DNA from 4 places in the Terrisporobacter muris genome. Region 4 is predicted to be linked to each of the others. Evidence: riboswitches for the same ligand, from Rfam matches in the RefSeq annotation. Region 4 holds a riboswitch; each other region holds the start of a gene.

Region 1 (3,215 bases), on a different contig from region 4:
ATATAGTGGCAATAAAACCATTAAAAGATGGTGTTATTTCAGATTATGAAGCAACTGAAAAAATGTTAAAATACTTTACAGAAAAGATAGTAGAGAAAAAAGGATTTAGAAGGCTTGTAATGCCAAGAATAATGGTGTGTGTACCAACAGGTGTTACAGAAGTTGAAAAAAGGGCAGTAGAAGAAGCAACTAGAGAAGCTGGGGCAAGAGAAGTTTATATAATAGAAGAACCAATAGCAGCAGCGATTGGTGCTGGTATGGATATATCTCTACCAAATGGGAATATGGTAATAGATATAGGTGGAGGAACTACGGATATAGCTGTTATATCTCTTGGGGGAGCAGTAGTTAGTGACTCAATTAAAGTAGGTGGAGATAAGTTTGATGCTGCCATAGTAGCTTATATTAAGAAAAAGCATAATCTTCTTATAGGTGAAAGAAGCGCAGAAAAGCTGAAAATGGAAATTGGGACAGCTATGAAAGATAGTGAAGAAAAGCTTATGAAAATAAGTGGTAGAAATATAATAAAAGGACTTCCAGAAACTATAGAAGTAAGCTCAGAAGAAATAGCAGAAGCTTTAGAAGAATGTATAAAGCAAATAGTTGCTACAACTAGAGTAGTATTAGAAAAAATACCACCAGAATTGGCAGCTGACATAAGTACATCTGGGATAGTAATGACAGGTGGAGGAGCATTATTAAAGAATTTAGATAAGAGAATTGAAGAAGCAACAGGAATTAATGTAATAGTTGCTGACGATCCATTATCTTGTGTTGCAAGAGGAACTGGTTCATCATTAAGTACATTAGATTTATTAGAAACAGGTGGAACATTTAAAAGAAGAAATAAAAAATAATATAAAAGGGCTGTCATAATAATTTTAATTAGTATGTACGGCCCTTTTTAATTTGTAAGAATTTTATATTTTATATGAAATATGGATAAAACATAAAATCCAACTACTTAATGGAGCAACTAACCAGATTTATAGTCCGTTGCCACATTAACAAAGCGAATTTTCAGATAAGTACATAGATGATTATGTTTAAGTTGAGAGTAATATTGATAAAGCAATAGTTTCAGCCAATTCGAGAATAAAATGTAGTCGAACATTATTAAATGAAAATCTATTATTTTCATCTACTTTATCTACAATACCTACAATTGAATGAGATCCAATTTGCGGGAGTTTTTTACCTACGCCTTTACCTGGAAGAATGGGTCCTTTTCTAATTTGGATATTTCCTATATTATTTATAGAACCTAAGCAGGCATCAATAGCTAAGAATTCACTGTTAGGATGTTTTTCTTTTACTTGATCAATAGATTCATATATGTTCAAGGCATGAATAGGATTATCTAGGGTACCGTAAACGGGGTATTTAAAGTCGCTATTTTTAAGCATAGTACCGACTAAAGGACCTAAAGCATCTCCTATAGCACGATCCGTTCCTATACAAATAACAACGGTATTTTCATTAATTATATCTTTGAGTATTAAGCTTAATATTTCTATAACATTTTCTTTTTTATAGTTCACTTTGGCTAAATACATAGGAACTTACCTCCCTTCAAAAATATATGAACTACCTAATAAAAAAATACATAACTTTAATAAACATAAAGACACTTATATATTAATCATATGATGCAAGGTGTAATAGTGTTCATAAAATAAATAAATTCTTGACACTATATCAAAAAAAGGTTATCATATAGTTGTTAAAAGTAATATTAAAATATGTGTAATCGTGATTACACCTTATCAAGAGAGGCGGAGGGACAGGCCCTATGAAGCCCAGCAACCACTTCCAATATTTGGGGGACGGTGCTAAATCCTACTTAACGGAAACGTTAGAGAGATGAGGTTAGTTAATTAGAATTTTTATGTGATAATTAACCTCTTCTGTCAAAGAAGAGGTTTTATTTTTACCCAAATTGACAAAAATACATAATAAAAAGGAGGAAGTACAATGTCAAGACATTTATTTACATCGGAGTCAGTAACTGAAGGCCATCCAGATAAAATGTGTGACCAAATTTCAGATGCAATATTAGATGCTTTATTAGAGAAGGACCCTTTATCAAGAGTAGCTTGTGAAACAACTACAACTACAGGATTAGTATTAGTAGCAGGTGAAATATCTACAAAAGCTTATGTAGATATACAAAAAATAGTTAGGGATACAATAAAAGAAATAGGATATACAAGAGCTAAGTATGGATTTGATAGTCAAACTTGTGCAGTTATAACTGCTATAGACGAGCAATCATCAGATATAGCTATGGGAGTTGATGAAGCTTTAGAAAGTAGGAGTGGAGAACAAACTGAAGAAGAAATAGAAGCTATAGGAGCAGGAGATCAAGGTATAATGTTTGGATTTGCATGTAATGAAACTCCAGAATTAATGCCATTACCTATATCTTTAGCACATAAATTATCTAGAAGATTAACAGAAATAAGAAAAAATGAAACAGTAGATTATTTAAGACCAGACGGTAAAACTCAAGTTACAGTAGAGTACGATGGAAATAAGCCAGTAAGAGTACATACTATACTAATATCTACTCAACATAGTGAACATGTGGATAACGAAACTATAAGAAAAGATTTAATAGAGTTAGTAATAAAAGAAGTTATACCAGCAGATTTACTAGATGATGAAACTAAAATATACATAAATCCAACAGGAAGATTTGTTATAGGTGGACCACAAGGAGATACTGGTTTAACAGGAAGAAAAATAATAATAGATACTTATGGAGGATATGCTAGACACGGTGGTGGAGCATTCTCAGGAAAAGATGCAACTAAGGTTGATAGATCGGCTGCTTATGCTGCAAGATACGTTGCTAAAAATATAGTAGCTGCAGGACTTGCAGATAAGTGTGAAATAGAACTAGCTTATGCTATAGGTGTTGCTAAGCCATTATCTATATTTGTTGACACATTTGGAACAGGAAAAGTGTCAGAAGCTGAGTTAGTTGAATTAATTAATAAGAACTTTGACTTAAGACCAGGTGCTATAATAAGAGACTTAGACTTAAGAAAACCTATATACAGACAAACAGCTGCTTATGGACACTTTGGAAGAACTGACATTGATTTACCATGGGAAAGAACTGACAAAGCTGAAACATTAAGAAAACAATCTTCAGTAAAATAATTTTAATAATTAATATAAATAATAAAGAGTTGTAGAATATACGGCTC
Region 2 (3,215 bases), on a different contig from region 4:
CGTCCATGTTAAAGGCGGTAAATATAAAAACGCCGGATGGGTTTGGCTATATGATTTAAACTCAAGACAAGTTTTACAAGACTTTATAAATAATGATATTGATATGGATAAGCACGAATATTTAAAAGATAATAGTAATGTACAACTTAATTATTAAATTTAAAAGATAATACAAAATGCTGTAGCATAGGTTTAGTCACTTATGCTACAGCATTTATTTATAAAAAAGTTACATCTTAACCATAGATGCACCTGTTAAAGTCGTTCTATATATATTATCACTAAGCACTCCTTCAAATGGATCATATGAATCAATTACAACTCTTCCAAAATACATTCTACTATTCGAAGTATTTATACTGTAATACCATTGATTTTTACTTGCTTTTTTTATAGTCTTTCGGCTGCTTCCATCTAACTTCATTGAGCATATACTACCATTTGTATTGATATAATACATTTTATTATTATATAAATTTATGCCTTTAGTAAAATGCTTTGATAAACGTTTGTTATTTTTTCCAGTAGAAGATATTTTGTATACTTGGCAAGTATCGTCATTTTCATCATAAAGATTTTTATCATTATAAATTGTATAGTATATATTTCCTTTATAATAAACCATATCATCTATACAAGACTCTTCTTTTTTGCCTGATTTATATTTATAAACTGTTGTTCTAGACTTAGTTTTTTTGTTTATTTTGTAGATTATAGAAGTCTCATCCCCTATAGCTGATATGTATATATAATCTCCAGATAATGACATGTCACCTATATATCTAGATGTTGTAGTATATAAAGTTGATACAGTTTTCTTAGTTGATAAGTTATAACGACATAAAGATGACACTTCATCATAATTACTATTCGTTGTTTCCTTTATGTAGTATAAGTAATTATCTTGTACAATAAATGAATTATATCCGTAATTTCCTATTAATTTAGTTTTTCCTGTACCATCAGTTTTAACTCTATATATTCCATAGTTGTTACCTGAATCATATACTCCCACATAATATATATAATTTCCAACTACATTTATGTATGGCTCTTCTGCTGCATTATTTACTATTTGTTTTTTTGTACTTCCATTTTTATAAGTTCTGTAAATATAATAATAGTTTGACTCTTCAGTTTTTTTGTATATCTTACTGCTTCTTACATAAGAGTAGTTCCCTCTGGTCGCTGAGTAGCCTCCGTTACTTATGTTTGAATTGCTGTTACCATATACTGAGGCTGCATCAACATTCTTTGTAAAACCACAAGTAATTATTGTGCATACCACTAATACGGCAGATAAAATTTTCTTTAATTTACTCATATATTCCCTCCATAATCCTTATATAAGTTTAATATATCCCAATATAACCTTTTCCTCTATATTTCTTATTAAATTGTAATATATTTATAAGTTATCTAATTATATTTTTGAACTTGACAAATTTCGACTTTTTTTATAAAATATACGCTGGAACTTAAATAAAATATTCCTTATCAAGAGAGGTGGAGGGACTGGCCCTATGAAACCCAGCAACCGGTCGAAAGACAAAGGTGCTAATTCCTACAGAAGAATTCTGGAAGATAAGATTACGTATATAATCTCTTTCTTACCGGAAAGAGATTTTTTTATATAAAATTTTAATCAAAACTCATATTTTAGTTAAATTATTTCTGATTTAAAATCAAATTATAAGGTAATAAAATAAATAGAATTAAAGGAAATGGAGAAATACAAGTAATATGATCAAAATAGATACAAAAACAATAGTGACAATCGGCGTTGCTGCTGCTCTTTATGGAGCCTTAGGATTTGTTGGAATTCCCATTGGTCCCAATACACAATTAAAACCTGCCATAGCACTACTTGCAATCTTTTCTGCTCTATTTGGTCCATTAGTTGGATTTTCAATGGGCTTTTTAGGTCATATGCTGACTGACATGATTGCTGGTTGGGGAATCTGGTGGGGCTGGGTAGCAAGCTCTGGTATTATGGGTCTTTTTATGGGCCTAGTTTTCAGATGCAAGAAATTTAGCATAAAAGATGGTTTATGCAATAAGTTCCACGTTTCATATCTTGTAATTACAGGTATGATTGGTATTATCTTAGCATTTATATTTGCTGCTGGTTTCGACGTAGTTGTTATGGGTGAACCTTTAGACAAAATGAAAATTCAAGCTGCTCTTGCCATATTTACAAATGGAATAGTATTTTTAGGTATTGGAGTTCCAACTATACTAGGTTTCGTTAGAGCAAATAAAAAAAATAGTGGATTAAAGATTGAGGACTAAAGTCTCAATCTTTAATCCACTATGGCGCCAACGATATGGCTTTGCTCGCGCTTCAGCCATCTCCGTTGCTTAAAATTTTTATAACATAGCGCCAACGATATGGCTTTGCTTACGCTTCAGCCATCTCCGTTGCTTAAAATATCAATCTAAAAATCGAGGACTAAATAAAGTAAAAAATAAGGAGAATATAATGATAAGTTTTAAAAACTTTAGTTTTAAATACAACAATGTAGTTGATAAAACTTTAAAAAATATAGATATAACTATAAATAAAGGTGAAAAAGTCTTAATAGTAGGACCAAGCGGTTCTGGAAAATCTACTCTTTCTCATTGTATAAACGGACTTATTCCTTTTTCATACAGTGGTGAAATTGAAGGCGAACTTATAATAGATAATATTAAACCTTATGAAAAAAGTTTATCGGATGTAAGTAAAAAAGTCGGTACAATAATGCAAGATCAAGACTCTCAATTTATAGGCCTTTCTGTTGGAGAAGATGTTGCATTTAACTTTGAAAATGACGCCATACCAGTTAAAGAAATGAAAGTTAAAGTTGTAAATGCACTCGAATTAGTAAACATGGTTGATTTTATTAATCACAGTCCTTATGAATTATCCGGAGGACAAAAACAAAGAGTCTCATTAGCTGGAGTTCTTGGCAATGATGCTGAAATACTTCTTTTCGATGAGCCTTTAGCTAACTTAGATCCAGCTAGCGGAAAAGAAGTCATGGAGTTAGTTAATAGTATTCATGAAAAAACAAACAAAACTATTATAATAGTTGAACATAGAATTGAAGATGTTCTAGAACAAGCTTTTGATAAAGTTATTGTTATAGACAGAGGTGAAGTTAAAGCTATTGGTACTCCTGATGATATCTTAAAATCAGACATATTGTCAAAAAGCGGACTTAGAGAACCTC
Region 3 (3,215 bases), on a different contig from region 4:
TATCATTCATCCAACCAAAATTAAACTTAGTAATTTCTTCTATCATAGTAGCAGCATTACCTTCTACATGACCTCTGCTTATGGCATCATTAGCCATATCTAAACTTTTCATCCCATATTCATAAGATTGTCTATTCTTATGTTGGATTTTTCCAATTTCAAATAAAGCTTTATATAAGTCTTTTAGTTGCTCTATTTGTTTTTTATCAACATCTATACTAAAGTAATTATCTGCAAAACTAAACTTAATTTCCACATCTAAATCTACTGTTCCTGCAGTTTCTAATGTTACTGAATGAACATTTTCACTACGAAACTCATGTCTTTTTACTACTCTTTTTTTACTTACAGCAGATGCACCATCTACATGTATTAGACCTCTGTTCGTAAATACGTATTCATCTGATTTTGATTTTATAACAAAGTAGATTTTTTCACCATCTTCATTCATTATGTAGTCATCTCCATCAACTTTGTTAAAGTCATTTGGATCTATTATCTTACCTATATCAGATAAACCTAATGTATCTGCTGCCATTTTCCCAAATATATTTCCTGCCATGTTATCCTCCAAAATAGTTTAAGTTTTTAATACATTTATATTATACCATGTTTGTATTGCTATTCAATCATGGTGATTTTTAAATTACTTGTCATAAATTTCCTATCTGATACATTCAATAAATTTTTCAACAACTTGGTAAAACTGAGTTCCAGCACATCTCTCAAGCTTCTTTTATTAATATTTCTTCGCTAATCCCTATTTTGCCTATATCATGAAGTTCCCCTACTATAATTAATTCATCAATCCCCATCCTACAATTTTCAGTATTTTATCATTTTCATATATTAGAGGAAAAATCCAACACTGATGAAACTTAAATCCTTTATCCATATTGGAAAAGAAATACTGTCTAAGATCAATCTAAGTCATTCATTCATATAGCTACAACCTTGATTTAATATTTTTATAATTAATATATAAGTATTAGACAAAATATTACAACATAATAAATATTTTTTCCTAATTATATGTATATTTTTATTTTAGTGGCTGTATTAATATTAAAATACAGGTATTACAATTCCTTTATATTTAGATTCTATAATTTCTCTACATTCATCAGATGTAAGAACCTCTTCTAATACTTTTATTTTCTCATTATCTTTGTCTTTCGTTCTATAAGCAAGTAAATTTGCATATTCATCATTTACTGGTGCTGTATAGATTCCGTCTTCTTCTGCACTAAGTCCTGCAGGTATAGCATAAGTTGTATCAACAAATCCAGCAGTAACATCTTCTAATGATGGTGGTATTTGTGCCACATCTAATTGAACAAAATCTAAATTTTTTGGATTTTTAATAATGTCATTAACCCCTACTATATCACCTTCTTTTAAAGTGATTAGTCCTTCACTTTCTAAATATCTTAAAGACTTTGATGCAGAAGCAGCGTTATCACTTATAGCAATTGTATCTCCACTCTTAAATTCATCTATAGAGTTTATTTTCTTAGAATATAACACTCCTGGACAAACATATAGCTTAGACCCTGCCATTATTTCATAACCTTTGCTTTTTACTGCTTCATCTAAATAAGGCTTATGTTGAAATAAATTAGCATCTATTTCTCCATTGTTTAATGATTCATTAGGTAAAATATAATCATTAAATGTCACAACTTCTAAACCATATCCTTTTTCTTCTATAAGTGGTTTCAACTTTTCTAATAATTCACCACCTGGAACTAATGTAGCTCCTACTTTGATTATTTTATCATCCTTAGATTCAGATGATGTTGCACATCCAGCTAATGATACACATAGTAGCGCACTCATCACTACACTTAATAATTTTTTTGATTTCATAATAATATCCCCCTTAAATTGATAATAAAAATCTCTCTAATTCCTCCATTAGTTAAACTTTAATTCCTCTAAAACAAAAAAACTTGAGTATAAACTCAAGTTTTAATAGCGAATTTATACTTATCTTTCAGTAAACCTACTGCAGGATTTAGCACCGTGTATATAAAAATATACTGGTTGCCGGGTTTCATAGGGCCAGTCCCTCCACCACTCTAGATAAGAGATTTTTTATTTTTTAATTTGATAATTATCATAGCACTGTTTCTTTTTAATGTAAATTGTATAATTAATTTTTTATATTTTTATTTTTCTTTAATTCTTAGCTTCCTATTTTTATAATTTTATCATTGATATCATTAGCAAATCCTATATCATGAGTTATTATTAGAATTGCCATACCTTTAGCCTTTAGATTTCTTATAATTTTTAAAACTTTTTCTATTGAATCAACATCCAACGCAGATGTTGGCTCATCAAAACAAAGAACTTTTGGCGTTAATGCACATGCCCTTGCTATGGCAACTCTTTGACATTGACCACCAGATAATTCATAAGGATAAGCATCTACTTTATCTTCTAAATCTACCATTTTTAAAATATCTTTTGCTTGTTTAATTGCATCTTCTTTTGGTTTTTTAAGAACATTTATTGGTGCTGATATTATATTTTCCAATACTGACATATGTGGAAACAAGTTAAAGTTTTGGAATACCATTCCTATTTTATCTCTATTCTTTGATATATGACTTTTATCTTTCATTACATAATTATCTACTATAATTTCTCCATCATCAAAAGTTTCAAGACCATTTATACATCTAAGAATTGTAGTTTTTCCTGCACCTGATTTTCCTAAAATCACACATACTTCTCCAGTATTAACTTCAAAATTTATATTATTTAATACTTTATTCTCCCCAAAAGATTTATTTAAATTTTTTACTTTTAGCATATTTGTCTCACCTCTATTTATCTATAATACGCATATTTATTTTCAATTTTTTTAAACATTATTGTTAAAATTCCAATTAGCACTAAATATACTGCACCAGCTTCTATTAAAGGTACTATACTCGCTTGGCGATTTTGTGCTATTTGAGCAATTCTTAATATATCATTTAAACCTATGGCATATACTATAGCTGTGTCTTTAATTAATGTTATTACTTCATTTGACATAGCTGGTAATACTCTTTTTATAACTTGAGGGAAAACTATTCTTCTATACATATCAAATTTGCTAAATCCTAATACAAAAGCTCCTTCATATTGCCCTTTGTCTATAGATTGGATCCCCCCTCTAAATATTTCAGCAAAATAAGCTGCATAATTTAGTGAAAATGCTA
Region 4 (3,215 bases):
GGGGAATAATTGTGGATGGAATAAAAGTTCATCCAACATTTTTATATGAATCTATCTGGGATTTAGGTATATTCATATTCTTATGGTGTTTTAGAAAAAAGAAAAAATATGAAGGTCAATTGGCTATAACTTATTTAATATTATATTCTATAGGAAGATTTTTCATAGAAGGACTTAGAACAGATTCTCTTATGATTGGTCAACTTAGAATGGCTCAAGTAATAAGTTTAGTAACAATTATAGTTTGTTTGATTTTACATAAAATATTATCAAAGAAGAAAAATAGAGGCTAACTAGTAACTCTTAAGGAGAAGAAAAAATGGAATTTAATCATGTGTCAGTACTACTAGATGAATGTATTGAAAATTTAGACATAAAAGAAGATGGAGTATATGTTGACTGTACCATGGGTGGTGCAGGTCATTCAAAAGAAATAGTAAAGAGATTATCTGATAAAGGATTATTTATAGGATTTGATCAAGATAAAAATGCCATAGCTACGGCAAAAGAAAGATTAGCTGAGTACTCAGATAGAGTAAGATTTGTACACAGTAATTTTGAAAATCTCAAATCAGAGCTGGAAAAAATAGGTGTTTACAAAATAGATGGAGTACTTGCTGATTTAGGTGTATCTTCTCATCAACTTGATGAAGCTGATAGAGGATTTTCTTATATGCATGATGCACCATTAGATATGAGAATGGACGTTAGAAAAGATTTTTCTGCTTATGACGTGGTAAACACTTATAGTGAAGAACAATTAGCTAAGATAATCAAAGATTATGGTGAAGATAATTGGGCAAAAAGAATTGCAAAATTCATAGTAGAAGAAAGAGAAGCGAATGGTCCAATTGAAAAAACTGGTGAGCTTGTTGATGTTATCAAAAAAGCAATACCTAAAAAAGCTAGAATAGATGGACCACACCCTGCGAAGAGAACATTTCAAGCTATAAGAATAGAAGTAAACAATGAGCTTGGTGTAATAAATAAAATGATAGAGGATGCTGTATCTATGATGAATAAGGGAGGAAGAGTTTGTATAATAACTTTCCATTCTTTAGAAGATAGAATAGTTAAAAATGAATTCAAAGACTTAGCTTTAAGTTGTGTATGTCCACCAGAGCTTCCAATTTGTCAATGTAATAAAAAGTCAGAAGTTAAGATTATAACAAGAAAACCAATACTTCCTAGTGATGAAGAAATTGAAAGAAATCCAAGAGCTAGAAGTGCAAAACTTAGAGTAGCTCAAAAAAAATAATTTTTTTATTGCAAGATAATAAAAACATGTATACAATTAACTTATTAAATTAATAGTAAAAAATCTTATCAAGAGTGATGGAGGGAATAGGCCCAAAGAAGTCCAGCAACCTATATTAGATAGGTGCTAAATCCTACTTATGGAAACATAAGAAAGATAAGAGATAAATCTTAGATTATTAAGACTCTTTTATCTTTAAGATAAAAGAGTCTTTTTTATATTATGAGATATAACTTGTAAGGTTTTTTATATATTGTTTAATATTATTTATATTAAATAACAAGGGGGATACAAATAATGAGTGAAAGAAAGTTAGGCTTTGCAACATTACAAATTCATGGGGGACAACAACCAGATTCATCTACGGGAGCTAGAGCAGTTCCAATTTATCAAACAACATCATATTGCTTTGAAAGTGTGGCTCATGGTGCAGATTTATTTGCTTTAAAAACAGATGGACATATTTACTCAAGAATATCAAATCCAACTGTGGCTGTATTTGAGGAAAGAATGGCACTACTTGAAGGTGGAGTAGGAGCTGTGGCTTTTTCTTCAGGAATGGGGGCAATAAATGCAGCTATATTAAATATACTTCAAGCTGGTGATGAAATAGTTGCTGCACCAACAATTTATGGTGGAACATTTAATTTATTATCAAATATGTTACCTAAACTAGGGATAACAACTCATTTTGTAAATCCTGATGATCCAGAAAGTTTTAGAGATGCTATAAATGATAAAACAAGACTTGTTTATGCAGAAACTATAGGAAATCCAGGAATAAATATTATTGATATAGAAAAAATTGCAGAGATAGCTCATGAAGCTAAAATTCCATTTATGTTAGATAATACTTTTGGAACACCTTATTTAGTAAAAGTATTTGATTATGGGGTAGACATAGTTGTTCATTCAGCTACAAAATTTATAGGTGGACATGGAACAACTTTAGGTGGAGTAGTAGTTGATAGTGGTAACTTTGATTGGATAGAAAGTGGAAAATTCCCATGCTTAACAGAACCAGACTTATCTTATAATGGATTAAATTATGCTAAGGATTGCGGAAAGTCAGCTTATGCTACAAAGTTATTGGCTCAATACTTAAGAGATACAGGAGCATCTCTAAGTGCACAAAGTGCATTCCAATTATTAATAGGACTTGAGACTTTATCTTTGAGGGTGGAAAGACATGTGGAAAATACTAAGAAAATTACAGAATTTTTAAATAATCACCCTAAAGTTGCTTGGGTAAACTATCCAGGTTTAAAAGGAAATAAATATTATGACTTAGGTCAAAAATATTTACCTAAGGGACCAGGGTCTATATTTACTTTTGGAATAAAAGGAGGATTGGAAGCAGGAATTAAATTTATAGAATCCCTTCAAATATTCTCTCACCTTGCTAATGTTGCAGATGCTAAATCACTGGTAATTCATCCAGCTAGTACAACTCATGCTCAATTAAATGAAAAAGAACAAGAATTGGCAGAAGTTACTCCAGATATGATAAGAGTTTCTGTGGGAATAGAAGATATAGATGATTTAATTTGGGATTTAAATCAAGCTTTAGAAAAAGCATCATTATAGAACTAAGAAAAAGGAAGGTGATAACATTCATCTTCTTTTTTATATTAAAGGGATTGAAACTTATGTATACAAAGTGAATATCTGCTATAATTGTTATTGGTAAAAATTTCAAGGAGGGTATACTATGGAAGTTACTTCAAAAGCAAATGGATATTTATTCTCTGATAAAAGTTTATATAAACTTATTTTTCCTTTAATAATAGAGCAATTTTTACTAGTGACAGTAGGTTTAGTTGATTCTATTATGATTGCAAGTATAGGGGAATCAGCTGTATCAGCAGTATCATTAGTAGATAGTATAAATATTCTTATAATGAATATTTTTACAGCTCTTGCAACAGGGGGAGCTGTTGTAGCAGGCCAATATTTG

What was found. A riboswitch is a leader RNA that binds a small molecule or an ion and turns the genes downstream of it on or off. The one in region 4 is predicted to bind S-adenosylmethionine.
Region 1: it holds a riboswitch for S-adenosylmethionine, as region 4 does, so the genes downstream of both, metK (methionine adenosyltransferase) here and NSA58_RS01980 (O-acetylhomoserine aminocarboxypropyltransferase/cysteine synthase family protein) in region 4, are expected to answer to the same signal.
Region 2: it holds a riboswitch for S-adenosylmethionine, as region 4 does, so the genes downstream of both, NSA58_RS09995 (ECF-type riboflavin transporter substrate-binding protein) here and NSA58_RS01980 (O-acetylhomoserine aminocarboxypropyltransferase/cysteine synthase family protein) in region 4, are expected to answer to the same signal.
Region 3: it holds a riboswitch for S-adenosylmethionine, as region 4 does, so the genes downstream of both, NSA58_RS15770 (MetQ/NlpA family ABC transporter substrate-binding protein) here and NSA58_RS01980 (O-acetylhomoserine aminocarboxypropyltransferase/cysteine synthase family protein) in region 4, are expected to answer to the same signal.

Annotation. Positions count from the first base shown of each region.
Region 1 is NZ_JANKBY010000184.1:3,503-6,717, reverse strand. It holds gene mreB (rod shape-determining protein) at 1-857, shown strand, start outside; gene yyaC (spore protease YyaC) at 1,047-1,556, opposite strand; SAM riboswitch class I at 1,761-1,870, shown strand; gene metK (methionine adenosyltransferase) at 1,975-3,168, shown strand.
Region 2 is NZ_JANKBY010000109.1:3,859-7,073, reverse strand. It holds gene NSA58_RS10005 (LCP family protein) at 1-157, shown strand, start outside; gene NSA58_RS10000 (DUF5050 domain-containing protein) at 230-1,324, opposite strand; SAM riboswitch class I at 1,492-1,591, shown strand; gene NSA58_RS09995 (ECF-type riboflavin transporter substrate-binding protein) at 1,744-2,292, shown strand; gene NSA58_RS09990 (ABC transporter ATP-binding protein) at 2,483-3,215, shown strand, end outside.
Region 3 is NZ_JANKBY010000272.1:70-3,284, forward strand. It holds gene NSA58_RS15765 (PH domain-containing protein) at 1-562, opposite strand, end outside; gene NSA58_RS15770 (MetQ/NlpA family ABC transporter substrate-binding protein) at 1,066-1,869, opposite strand; SAM riboswitch class I at 1,987-2,092, opposite strand; gene NSA58_RS15775 (amino acid ABC transporter ATP-binding protein) at 2,189-2,821, opposite strand; gene NSA58_RS15780 (amino acid ABC transporter permease) at 2,839-3,215, opposite strand, start outside.
Region 4 is NZ_JANKBY010000012.1:3,196-6,410, reverse strand. It holds gene lgt (prolipoprotein diacylglyceryl transferase) at 1-293, shown strand, start outside; gene rsmH (16S rRNA (cytosine(1402)-N(4))-methyltransferase RsmH) at 320-1,258, shown strand; SAM riboswitch class I at 1,321-1,421, shown strand; gene NSA58_RS01980 (O-acetylhomoserine aminocarboxypropyltransferase/cysteine synthase family protein) at 1,556-2,845, shown strand; gene NSA58_RS01975 (MATE family efflux transporter) at 2,970-3,215, shown strand, end outside.